Regions from separate parts of the Spirosoma aureum genome, predicted to be linked through region 2. Evidence: riboswitches for the same ligand, from Rfam matches in the RefSeq annotation. Region 2 holds a riboswitch; the other holds the start of a gene.
The links. Region 2 has a riboswitch for S-adenosylmethionine ahead of G8759_RS07780 (homoserine O-acetyltransferase family protein). Riboswitches for the same ligand answer to the same signal wherever they lie in the genome.
Positions count from the first base shown of each region.

Region 1: linked by a shared signal. The riboswitch ahead of metH (methionine synthase) and the one ahead of G8759_RS07780 (homoserine O-acetyltransferase family protein) in region 2 are both predicted to bind S-adenosylmethionine.

Region 1 covers NZ_CP050063.1:7,285,507-7,290,684, reverse strand. The annotation lists gene metH (methionine synthase) at 1-2,136, opposite strand, end outside; SAM riboswitch class I at 2,295-2,411, opposite strand; gene G8759_RS29040 (Ppx/GppA phosphatase family protein) at 2,578-3,465, shown strand; gene G8759_RS29035 (GNAT family N-acetyltransferase) at 4,097-5,044, shown strand.
Region 2 covers NZ_CP050063.1:1,927,706-1,932,883, forward strand. The annotation lists gene G8759_RS07775 (GDSL-type esterase/lipase family protein) at 1-385, opposite strand, end outside; gene G8759_RS07780 (homoserine O-acetyltransferase family protein) at 585-1,643, opposite strand; SAM riboswitch class I at 1,821-1,939, opposite strand; gene G8759_RS07785 (DUF721 domain-containing protein) at 2,129-2,455, shown strand; gene G8759_RS07790 (polysaccharide deacetylase family protein) at 2,533-3,336, opposite strand; gene G8759_RS07795 (glycosyltransferase family 2 protein) at 3,273-4,286, opposite strand; gene G8759_RS07800 (ion channel) at 4,449-5,178, shown strand, end outside.

The DNA of each region.
Region 1 (5,178 bases), 3.5 Mb from region 2:
AAAGGGCGTCAGATAAGCCACGGCCTTTTTCATGACCCGTGCCGATTTTACAACCTGTGGAAGAAACATTTTTCCAGCGCCAAACAGATCGCCCACAACGTTCATCCCATCCATCAATGGGCCTTCAATGACGTGCAATGGACGCTCAACTAGCTGACGTGCTTCCTCTACATCCTGATCGATATAGTCCGTGATTCCTTTTACAAGCGCATGTTTGAGCCGCTCATTGACAGGTTCGAGCCGCCAGCTTTCGTCCTGTATGATCGCTTTGCCCTTTGCTTTTACGGTTTCGGCGAAATCGACTAACCGTTCCGTGGCATCGTCCCGACGGTTTAACAGCACGTCTTCGCAACGTTCCAGCAAATCTTTTGGAATATTGTCATAAACCTCTAATTGCCCGGCATTGACAATACCCATGTCCATCCCTGCCCGAATTGCATGGTACAGAAAGGCCGAGTGCATGGCTTCGCGTACAACATCGTTACCTCGAAAACTGAACGAAATATTCGATACACCCCCGCTGACTTTAGCCAGCGGCAGGTTTTGCTTAATCCAGCGCGTAGCATTGATAAAGTCAACGGCGTAGTTATTGTGCTCCTCAATTCCCGTTGCAACAGTCAGAATATTGGGATCGAAAATAATGTCCTGCGGGGCGAAATGAACTTTATCGACCAGAATTCGATAAGCTCGTTCGCAGATTTCAATACGACGCTCGTACGAATCCGCCTGACCGGTTTCGTCGAATGCCATCACAACCGCAGCTGCACCGTAGCGTTTAACCAATTGGGCCCGTTCAATGAACGCTTCTTCGCCTTCTTTGAGCGAAATAGAGTTTACGATGGCTTTTCCCTGGACGCATTTCAGCCCTGCCTCAATGACCTCCCATTTCGATGAGTCGACCATGATGGGTACACGGGCAATATCAGGCTCGGCAGCAATCAGGTTCAGGAAAGTCTTCATAGCTTCTGCCGAATCCAACATGCCTTCATCCATGTTAATGTCGATCACCTGCGCTCCGCCTTCAACCTGACCACGCGCAATGCTCAGTGCTTCGTCGTAATTACCTTCTTTAATAAGCCGGGCAAATTTCTTAGAACCGGTCACGTTGGTTCGTTCACCAACGTTCAGGAAATTCGTTTGCTCCGTAATTTTGAGCGGCTCCAGGCCGCTCAATTTCTGATAGGGTTCAGGCTCTGGGAGTTGTCGTGGCGGATATTTGGCCGCTACGTTGGCAATGGCCCGAATGTGATCAGGTGTAGAGCCGCAGCAACCGCCAACAATATTGACAAAACTACTTTTAATGAAATCTTCGATTTGCAACGCCATCATGTCCGGCGTTTCGTCGTATTCACCAAATTCGTTGGGCAGGCCCGCGTTCGGATAGGCCGAGGTAAAGAACGGTGCCTCTTTCGAGAGCGTCTGAATATAAGGCCGCATCAATTCGGCCCCCAATGCACAGTTGAGCCCTACACTGAGCAGGGGCAAATGTGAAACTGAATATAAAAAAGCTTCGGTTGTCTGACCCGATAATGTCCGACCACTGGCATCAGTAATGGTGCCGGATATCATGATTGGGCGAACAGGCTGCTGCGGGTTTAAATTGAAATACTTGTCAATGGCGAACATAGCCGCCTTGGCATTCAGTGTATCAAAGATCGTTTCGACCAACAGCAGGTCGGCGCCCCCCTCTACTAAACCACTTACCTGCTCATAGTAGGCATTCACCAGTTCATCGAACGTAACAGCCCGATACGCCGGATTATTTACGTCGGGCGAAAGAGAAGCAGTCCGGTTTGTAGGCCCCATTGCTCCCGCAACAAAGCGCGGTTTATCCGGATTTTGCTTTGTTAATTCCTCAGTTACTTCCTTTGCAATGCGTGCTGACTCATAGTTCAGTTCATAGGCCAGCTTTTCCATGTGGTAATCCGCCATGGCAATGGATGTACCACTGAACGTATTGGTTTCGATAATATCGGCACCTGCCTCCAGATATTGTTTATGGATTTCCTGAATGATCTGCGGCTGCGTGATCGACAGCAAATCATTATTTCCCTTTACATCGTGCGGATAGTCTTTAAAGCGCTCACCCCGATAATCGGCTTCAGTCAGGTTATACCGCTGGATCATCGTTCCCATGGCACCATCGAGAACGAGAATTCTTTGTTTCAGAAGGTCTGTAATCAGTTCCAATTGATACAAAATTTATAGAGTTAAAAGCACGCCAATAGCGGCCTTAAAATAGTATAGCGTAAAAACCGGGGCTTATCAAAACAGGGGAAGGAAGCAGAAACGCTAACTTATCTGTCCCCAAAAAATTGGGGTGGAATGCGGCACCTTTTCCTACTTGTATAGTAAGCGGCTGGTTGCCAAGACATCGTTGGGTCCAATCCCTCCGTCTTTCTTGATAAGCACTTATGCAAAGATACATATTCTACCCATAGTCCCAAAAATAGCTTACTTTTGGGCGAATTTTTGAATGAGCGAATTAATGAATAGGCGACTAGTTTGTGACTAATCCCGTTCACTGGTTCGCTCATTCCCCACTCCGGCGAATTGGTCACTACCTAACTATAGTTGATGAAACTAGCAGCCATCGATATCGGTTCCAATGCAGCTCGTCTGCAGATCTCAACGGTGTTACATAACGACAACGTTGTTAGCTTCAAGCGTGTCGAATACGTACGGTTCCCGCTTCGGCTGGGGCACGATGTATTCAATTTTGGCGAGCTTACTCCTGAAAGTGAAGCCCGAACGGCCAAACTCATGCAGGTTTACAAACTGCTGATGGAACTGCATGAAGTGGAAGATTATATGGCCTGCGCTACATCGGCCATGCGCGAAGCCTCCAATGGGCACGAGGTCGCTAAACGGATCGAAGCCTCAACAGGCATTAAGATTAACATTATTGATGGGAGCAAAGAAGCAGAACTTATTAATAATGTAGTAGTTCAGGCGCTTGATGAACGGCAGTTTCTTCATATTGATGTGGGCGGTGGCAGCACCGAACTGAATCTCTATGAGAATCGCCAGAAAATCAATTCCAAATCGTTCAAAATCGGCTCGGTGCGGCTACTGGAAGGCAAAGAAACCAAAGGGGCCTGGCGAAAAATTGAAGACTGGGTTGAGGATAATATCGATTCGACTAAAGAAATTATTGCTGTCGGCACCGGAGGTAACATCAGTAAATTATTCAACCTGGCGTCTAAAACCTCTGAATTAGAAACAACCCTTTCAGAAATTGAACGGATTCGTGATTACATCGCTGGTTTTGACCAGGAAGACCGTATCAACAAACTCCGTCTGAATGCCGACCGTGCTGATGTGATCGTACCAGCCGCCGGGATTTATATTTCCGTTATGAGATGGGCTGGAGCCGATAAGATTATTGTTCCAGATCTGGGTTTGAAAGATGGTATCATTCAATTAGTATACGCCCAGCTAGGGAAGAAAAAACACGTTCTCTAAACAAATTGCCCGTAGACGCATTAACAAAAAATCCCGGCGAAATAAGATCGCCGGGATTTTTAATTTGACATATTCTCTCTTACAATCGGTGGGCCGAATACTATTTATTGTACGAATAGTAATCGGTACATATTTTGGTTGACAGGTATACATTGAGGATGTTCACCAGAGTGACAATCTTTTTTGTATAACCACCAATGAATTGCGCATCGACTCAGCCCAAAACAAATGTATACTGATTTCGACTTTGTTCCGGTTACTAAGTCACCCTGTTTTAAAGATCATTCCTGTTGCCGATTATTTTATTTTGACTATTTATGATCTAAATAGTATAGCAAAAATCAATATATATTACAGTATTTCAATTATTATCATATAAAAACTACTATAAAGACTACAAAAATTTGAGGTTTTGGAAAAATGTACAATCTGTTTTTTTATTATTCTTGACATTAAAACAGTGTAATATGGTACTACTACAACCTGATATCACTTTATAACCAACCTTTACTTGTCACTCCCGTTTCAATTAAATTTAATTGTTGCCATAGAAATTCGAATCAGCTCAATTAGTTTTGTATTCATTAAAGGTTATTTAATCTACTAAAGTTCAATTGGGCTAAAGGAGCCTATGACAGACTATATTATTATTAGCCAGCAAAACCCACCAACTGCCGACATTTCCGAGTTTTGCCAGCCTGGCTTTTTCTTTAATGAAAGCGAACACTTGAGACAGCAGAAGGGAATGTTTCATCTACTCACGGCTCTTAATCAACGTACTGGCCGGTCTGAAGCCCGATGCGCCTTTTTTGTTGGTACAGAGGGGGCAATTAGTCCTAAAGCTGCTCCATTTGGGTCCGTCGAATTCGCAGAAAATCTGCCAGATACTGTATTAGACGAGTTGCTCCAATCGCTTCAGGAGACAGCTCGTTTCGCGGGGGCTTCTACGCTGCGTCTGGTCAATTATCCGCATTGTTACGCACCTAAACAAGCAGAACGCCTTACAGATACATTAGTCAAGCAGGGGTTCAGAGTGCTCAAAAAAGATCAGAATTTCTTTTTGTCTATTTCCGAAAATTCCTTTGAAGAGAACATTGATGGATCTGAACGCCGACGATTACGAAAATGTAGAGAGGCTGGCTTCCAATTCGCTCATTGGGCAACGCCCAATATTGACAAAGTGGTAACTTTTTTACAGCATATATGGCTTCAAAAAGGGTATAGGCCAAGCTTAAGTCCTGAACGATTAACATGTTTGTTGACCGATTTCTCCAATCAATTCGATGTGTTCACCGTAAAAGACGGTGCTAAACTAGCCGCCCTAACCGTAGCAGTACGAGTACGGCAGGATATTCTTTACAATTTCATGCCCGCATCAGACCCCGATTATCAATCGTTTAGCCCAATGGTTATGCTTATCGATGGGCTATTTACATATTGCCAACAACAGGACATTCAGTTGCTCGATCTGGGTGTCTCACTGGATGCCGATCGTCGGCCAAAACCCAGCCTTATACGGTTCAAGCAAAATCTCGGTGCCCAGTCTTCACCAAAGCTTATCTTTGAGAAAACACTATAACCCCTTTTCTCCATAAAAACCAAGTATTAACAGGTAGGCATCAATCATGAGCTGGTTAATCCTGTATTCCATGTATATAGCCATCTGATGTGGCATTTTTTTCGTTATTTTGTCGAAAAAAGTGGCTCCCGTCT
Region 2 (5,178 bases):
TTCCCCAGCGTGCCGGACTTAGTTTGATCGTTAGAAAAAACAGCGGTACATCAGGTAGCTCCCGGCGCATTTTATCGGCCAGTGCGCAAAAAAACAGGTAAACTTCCTCAGGATGGCGACCGTCGCCCAGGTCGTTATCACCTGCATAAAATACAATGGATTTAGGATTTGCCGGAACAACCAGTCGGTCAAAAAACCAGGCACAGGCCGCTAATGTTGAACCGCCAAATCCTAAATTAAGCGTATCGATTTGCGGAAAATCCTGAGCCAGCGTCGACCAAAGTCGAATCGATGAACTACCATAAAACACAACCCGATCGGATGCGGGATGAACTAACTTGATTTTGGCTTCGAGTTGCCGAACGTCGTCTTCGTACCAGACCATCTGGTTATTGTATGATTAAGGGTTACCTAATGGCTTCTTACAACCCGCATGAATAGATTACTGCACCGGAATGGGTTAACTCATAAGCTGACAAATGTGTTGTCAAATCTTTATAAACCCGTTTGCCATTAGTCAATAATTTTTTAGTGATACTACCCGCAGGTTGAAGAAAGCTTCATGCGATTGAAGGGCTGATGCTTTACTTTTTTACTGCTTCGGCCATTTTGTTTGAATCAGACGTGGCTGAAGCCATCCATTTTCGGAGAATGCTGCCCAAGGGGCGGAATTCGATCAGAAATCCGTCGTGGCCATACAGAGAATCAATCTCTTCGTAGACTGCATTAGGAATATGCCGGGCCAAAAACTGCTGTTCGGCTATTGGAAACAGCAAATCGGAACGGATGCCAACAACGAGGGCGCGAGCCTTTATCTGGTTGAGTGCATTCAGAATGCTACCCCGGTTTCGACCGACATTGTGCGAATCCATTACCTTCGACAGCGTCCAGTACGTAAAGGCATTAAATCGATCGGCTATTTTTTCCCCCTGATAGCGTTGATAGCCAGCGGCCTTATAGCCATCGAGTTGTTCGTTGTTATCGAGAGCCTGCGTAAAGCCATATGTATCGTAGTTACGATACGAAATCATGGCCATAGCCCGAGCCGCTTTCATCCCCGACGCGCCTGCATCGTCGCGTCGTTCGATCCAGGTGGGGTCAGCTTCAATAGCCATACGCTGGGCTTCATTGAAGGCAATACACCAGGGCGATGCAACCGCGCTGACAGCGATCAGAACAAGATTTTCGATTAGATTCGGGCGTAGAATTGCCCACTCAACCGCTTGTTCTCCGCCAACGGATCCACCAATACAGGTATGAATTTTATCGATACCCAACTCCTGCCGTAACAGGTCCAGCGCTTCAACCATATCGCGGATGGTAATTGTCGGGAAATCGTGGTAGAAGGGCTTTCCTGTAGTTGTATTGACTGAGAGAGGTCCGGTTGAGCCATAACAGGAACCGAGAATATTGGCACAGACGATGAAATCAGTATCGGGATTAAAGTATTTCCCTGGCCCTACCATGCCATTCCACCAGTCGCCGGGGTCGGCATTGCCGGTCAAAGCATGACAAATCCAGACAACGTTAGACCCATCGCTGTTCAGTGTTCCGCGTGTGGTGTAAGCTAACCGAAAACCCGGTAAGCTCTCTCCCGATTCAAGCGGGAACGAATATTTATAGTTAAAATAATGGATGTCCAAAGGATAATGCGTTTTCTGCCCTAACGTTTTCAGGCATTATGAAGGCATAACGGCACTGAAAACCATAAACATATGGAACCGCACAAAACCACTCCCGGTTAGCGGTGCGATGAGGTGAGTGATGCTTAGTAGGCCTCGTAGGGCATACAGTGCCGTGTGTAGCGCATGTGATTAAACGATTTATAGTCCCTAACCGTCCGCCTTCGCGGTTGCTTTAGGCAGGAGTTAGCACCTTGCCATGTGGTAGGTTGCCAGCGATTCACAGAGCCTGATCTCTCCTCGCTTCTTTATAAATCAATTGACGTCGGTATGAAATGATTGACGTCTGGCAATTGACTTGATACCGCAAGTATACTAGCCAAAGCGCGCCAATCCAAACACAGACCCTATTTTCTGACCGTTGCCTTATTTTTTTTGACTTCGTTGGCAAGTAAGGTTTATTTAATCGGGCGGATATTTACTTTTGTGGCGAAGACACCCCCCCGATGAACCAAACCTACCGTTACAACCGTGAAAATGCTACCCGAGTAGCCGGAACTACAACTGTGAAGGATGCAATCGGGCAGTTGCTGAAAGCGTATCAACTTCAGACTCGCTTCAACGAAACGTACCTCGAAGCCTTCTGGGGACGTATGATGGGGCCAACGATTGCATCGCGAACAAACCGTCTCTACGTTAGGGATCGGAAATTACATATCGAGATCGCTTCAGCTCCACTGCGTAATGAACTCGTCAATGCCAAGCAGAAACTGATTCAACTTGTAAATAAAGATATGGGTACCGATGTTATCGAGGACGTTATATTTATCTGAATAAGTTAGATTTTAAAACCGAAAAAGGCATTACTGGTCAGTAATGCCTTTTTCGGTTTTAAAATCCCGTAGACTCCTTACGATAATGAGTTGGCAAATTCATGCATTGTACTGAACTCGCCTTGTGGCTTTAAATAGCGAAGTAGTGCCTCAACCCGGTCAAGTAACTCCTCTCGGGAATGACGCCGAACGTAAGCCGGGATTTTTTCATAGCCCGACAGGTCCGTAAACTCCCAGGGGTGAACGTATAAATTCAGAAAGCCATCGGCTTGAAGCGTTTGCCTGCATAGTTGTTTGTAATAAGCAAACGGAAAGTTTTTTAGACTTAACCAGAAAAGTGGCAACCGTAGGGTAGGCGTAACGGATGCCGGAATCTGCCAGACACCCGCTTCCCGGAAGGGATGACGTGGTTCGCCCCAGTGGTTATAGCGGCCAGGGAGCCAGGTCGGATGCAACGATGAATTATACTGATAGCCTGCCTGCTCAACATCGTTGGGGTCGACAAAACCCATGCGCGCACGCCGGAAGCCGGTTACCGGACGATTAAGTAATTTCTCCAGCGCTAATCTGGATGTAAGCAAATCTGCCGGTTCGAAAGTCGTATGGAAATAGCCGTGCGACGCAATTTCGTGCTTACCAGCAAGCTGCCAGACTAATTCGGGTTCATGAAGGGCATAATTAGCCGTAGTGAAAAGCGTGGTACGAGCCTCAACTGCGTCAAAGCGTTCGGCCAGCAAACGCAGCCCCCGCGTTGAAACGGCCACTTGCTCACTCAGTGGAATATTGTGACCGAACTCTACCGCAGTATCAAACTCTTCTACATCAACGGTGAATAATATATGCCTCCCAGGGGGTGTTGCTCTTTGGTTGGGGCTTCCCATGTTGTAACGGTCTCCTCAATGTCGCTTGTGTCGCCGATGATATAAGCCGGGCGTTGTTTTACTTCCACAAACGTTTTTCCCAAATATACGCCGATGATCCCGATTATGATGAATTGAACACCGCCGATGAGCAGCATCAACAGGACTAAAGTAGTCCAGCCGGAAACGGTAGCATTGGTGAAATACTTTTCATAGAGAACTTCCGCTCCGAATAAACTGGCAAACATGAACATGCCAAAGCCAAGCAAAACGGACAGATACAACGGCTTGGTAGAGAACGAGGTGATACCCATGGCAGCCAGGTGCATCATCTTGCGAAATGAGTATTTAGAACGGCCTGCGTAGCGAGCGGCTGGCTGATAGAGAATCCGGCATTGGCGGAAACCTACCCACGAAATCGCCCCGCGGAGGAACAGATCATTCTCCTTGAATGCCTTGAGCGTGTCGATAACTTTGCGGTCGAGTAACCGGAAGTCAGCGGCACCATCTTCAATTTTAAGGCCTGAAATATTTCTCAGCAGGCTATAAAACTTTTTTGATGTAGTACGCTTAAACCACGATAGTTTCGGGTCTGGCTGCCGAACCGTATAAACGACCTCGAAGCCTTCACGCCATTTACTGATCAGCGTAGGAATGAGTTCGGGAGGATGCTGGAGGTCTGCATCGAGACAGATTACCGCCTGACCTCTGGCATTTTCATAACCAGCACGAAGGGCCATCTGATGACCAAAGTTGCGGGAAAAAGAAAGAAACCGTACTACCGGATACTCTTTGCTTAACTGCCGAAGCACAAAGCGAGTCTGGTCAGAACTACCATCGTCTACGATCAGTATTTCATAAGAACGATATGGCTCCATAACGGCCATGAGCCGATGTACTAAAACGGGTAAGTTCTCTTCCTCGTTATAGGCTGGTACGACTATACTAATCATACCTTCAGATGATTTCATTGTATCTTCGTGGATTGAGAAACCGTTACGGACGGTTTCTTTAAATTTTCTGCTAAAGTAAGTATTAATACTTAATATTTTGCCAACAGATGAATTAAAGTTGTTTTAAAAGTTGCCTTTATCGGCAAATATTTATTAAAAGAGCACTTCTCTATAGACTATATGAATACTTTGCCAAAGCAGAATTTACAAGGGCGAAACAGTCAACTTGTTGAACAAGAGGAACAAAGGCGTGATTTAGGATTCGGAACAAAGCTGGGCGATACCTATTCTCGATTAATCAATAAAGATGGTAGTTTTAATATATTTCGTAAGAACGGAACATTTTGGGATCAGCTAAATCTCTATAATCGACTGATTACAATCAAATGGTTTCCTTTTTTGGGACTGGTATTGGTATTTTATCTCATTGCGAATGGCTTTTTTGCCGTAGTATATATGCTGGCTGGTGCTGAGAATCTTCAAAGTACCTCGGACCAGTCATTTTACGGACCTTTCTGGAAAGCTTTTTTCTTTAGTTCTCAAACGCTTACAACCGTAGGATACGGACATATTGCTCCCACTAGCTTTCTGACTAGTATTATTGCCGCTTTCGAGTCAATGATGGGATTGCTGTCGTTTGCTTTGGTAACGGGACTCCTGTACGGCCGGTTTTCGCGACCATCTGCTCATATTAGATTTTCCCAACGTTCGGTGTTTGCGCCTTATCTGGATGTAAATGCCTGGATGTTCCGGATCATCAATGCACGATCACACCAACTGATCGATGTGGTGGTTGAAGTAACCATGTCGCGGATGGAAACTAAGGCGGATGGAACAAAGCACCGTAATTATTATTCCTTAAGTCTGGAACGGAAGAAAGTAACGTTTTTTCCAACTAACTGGACCCTGG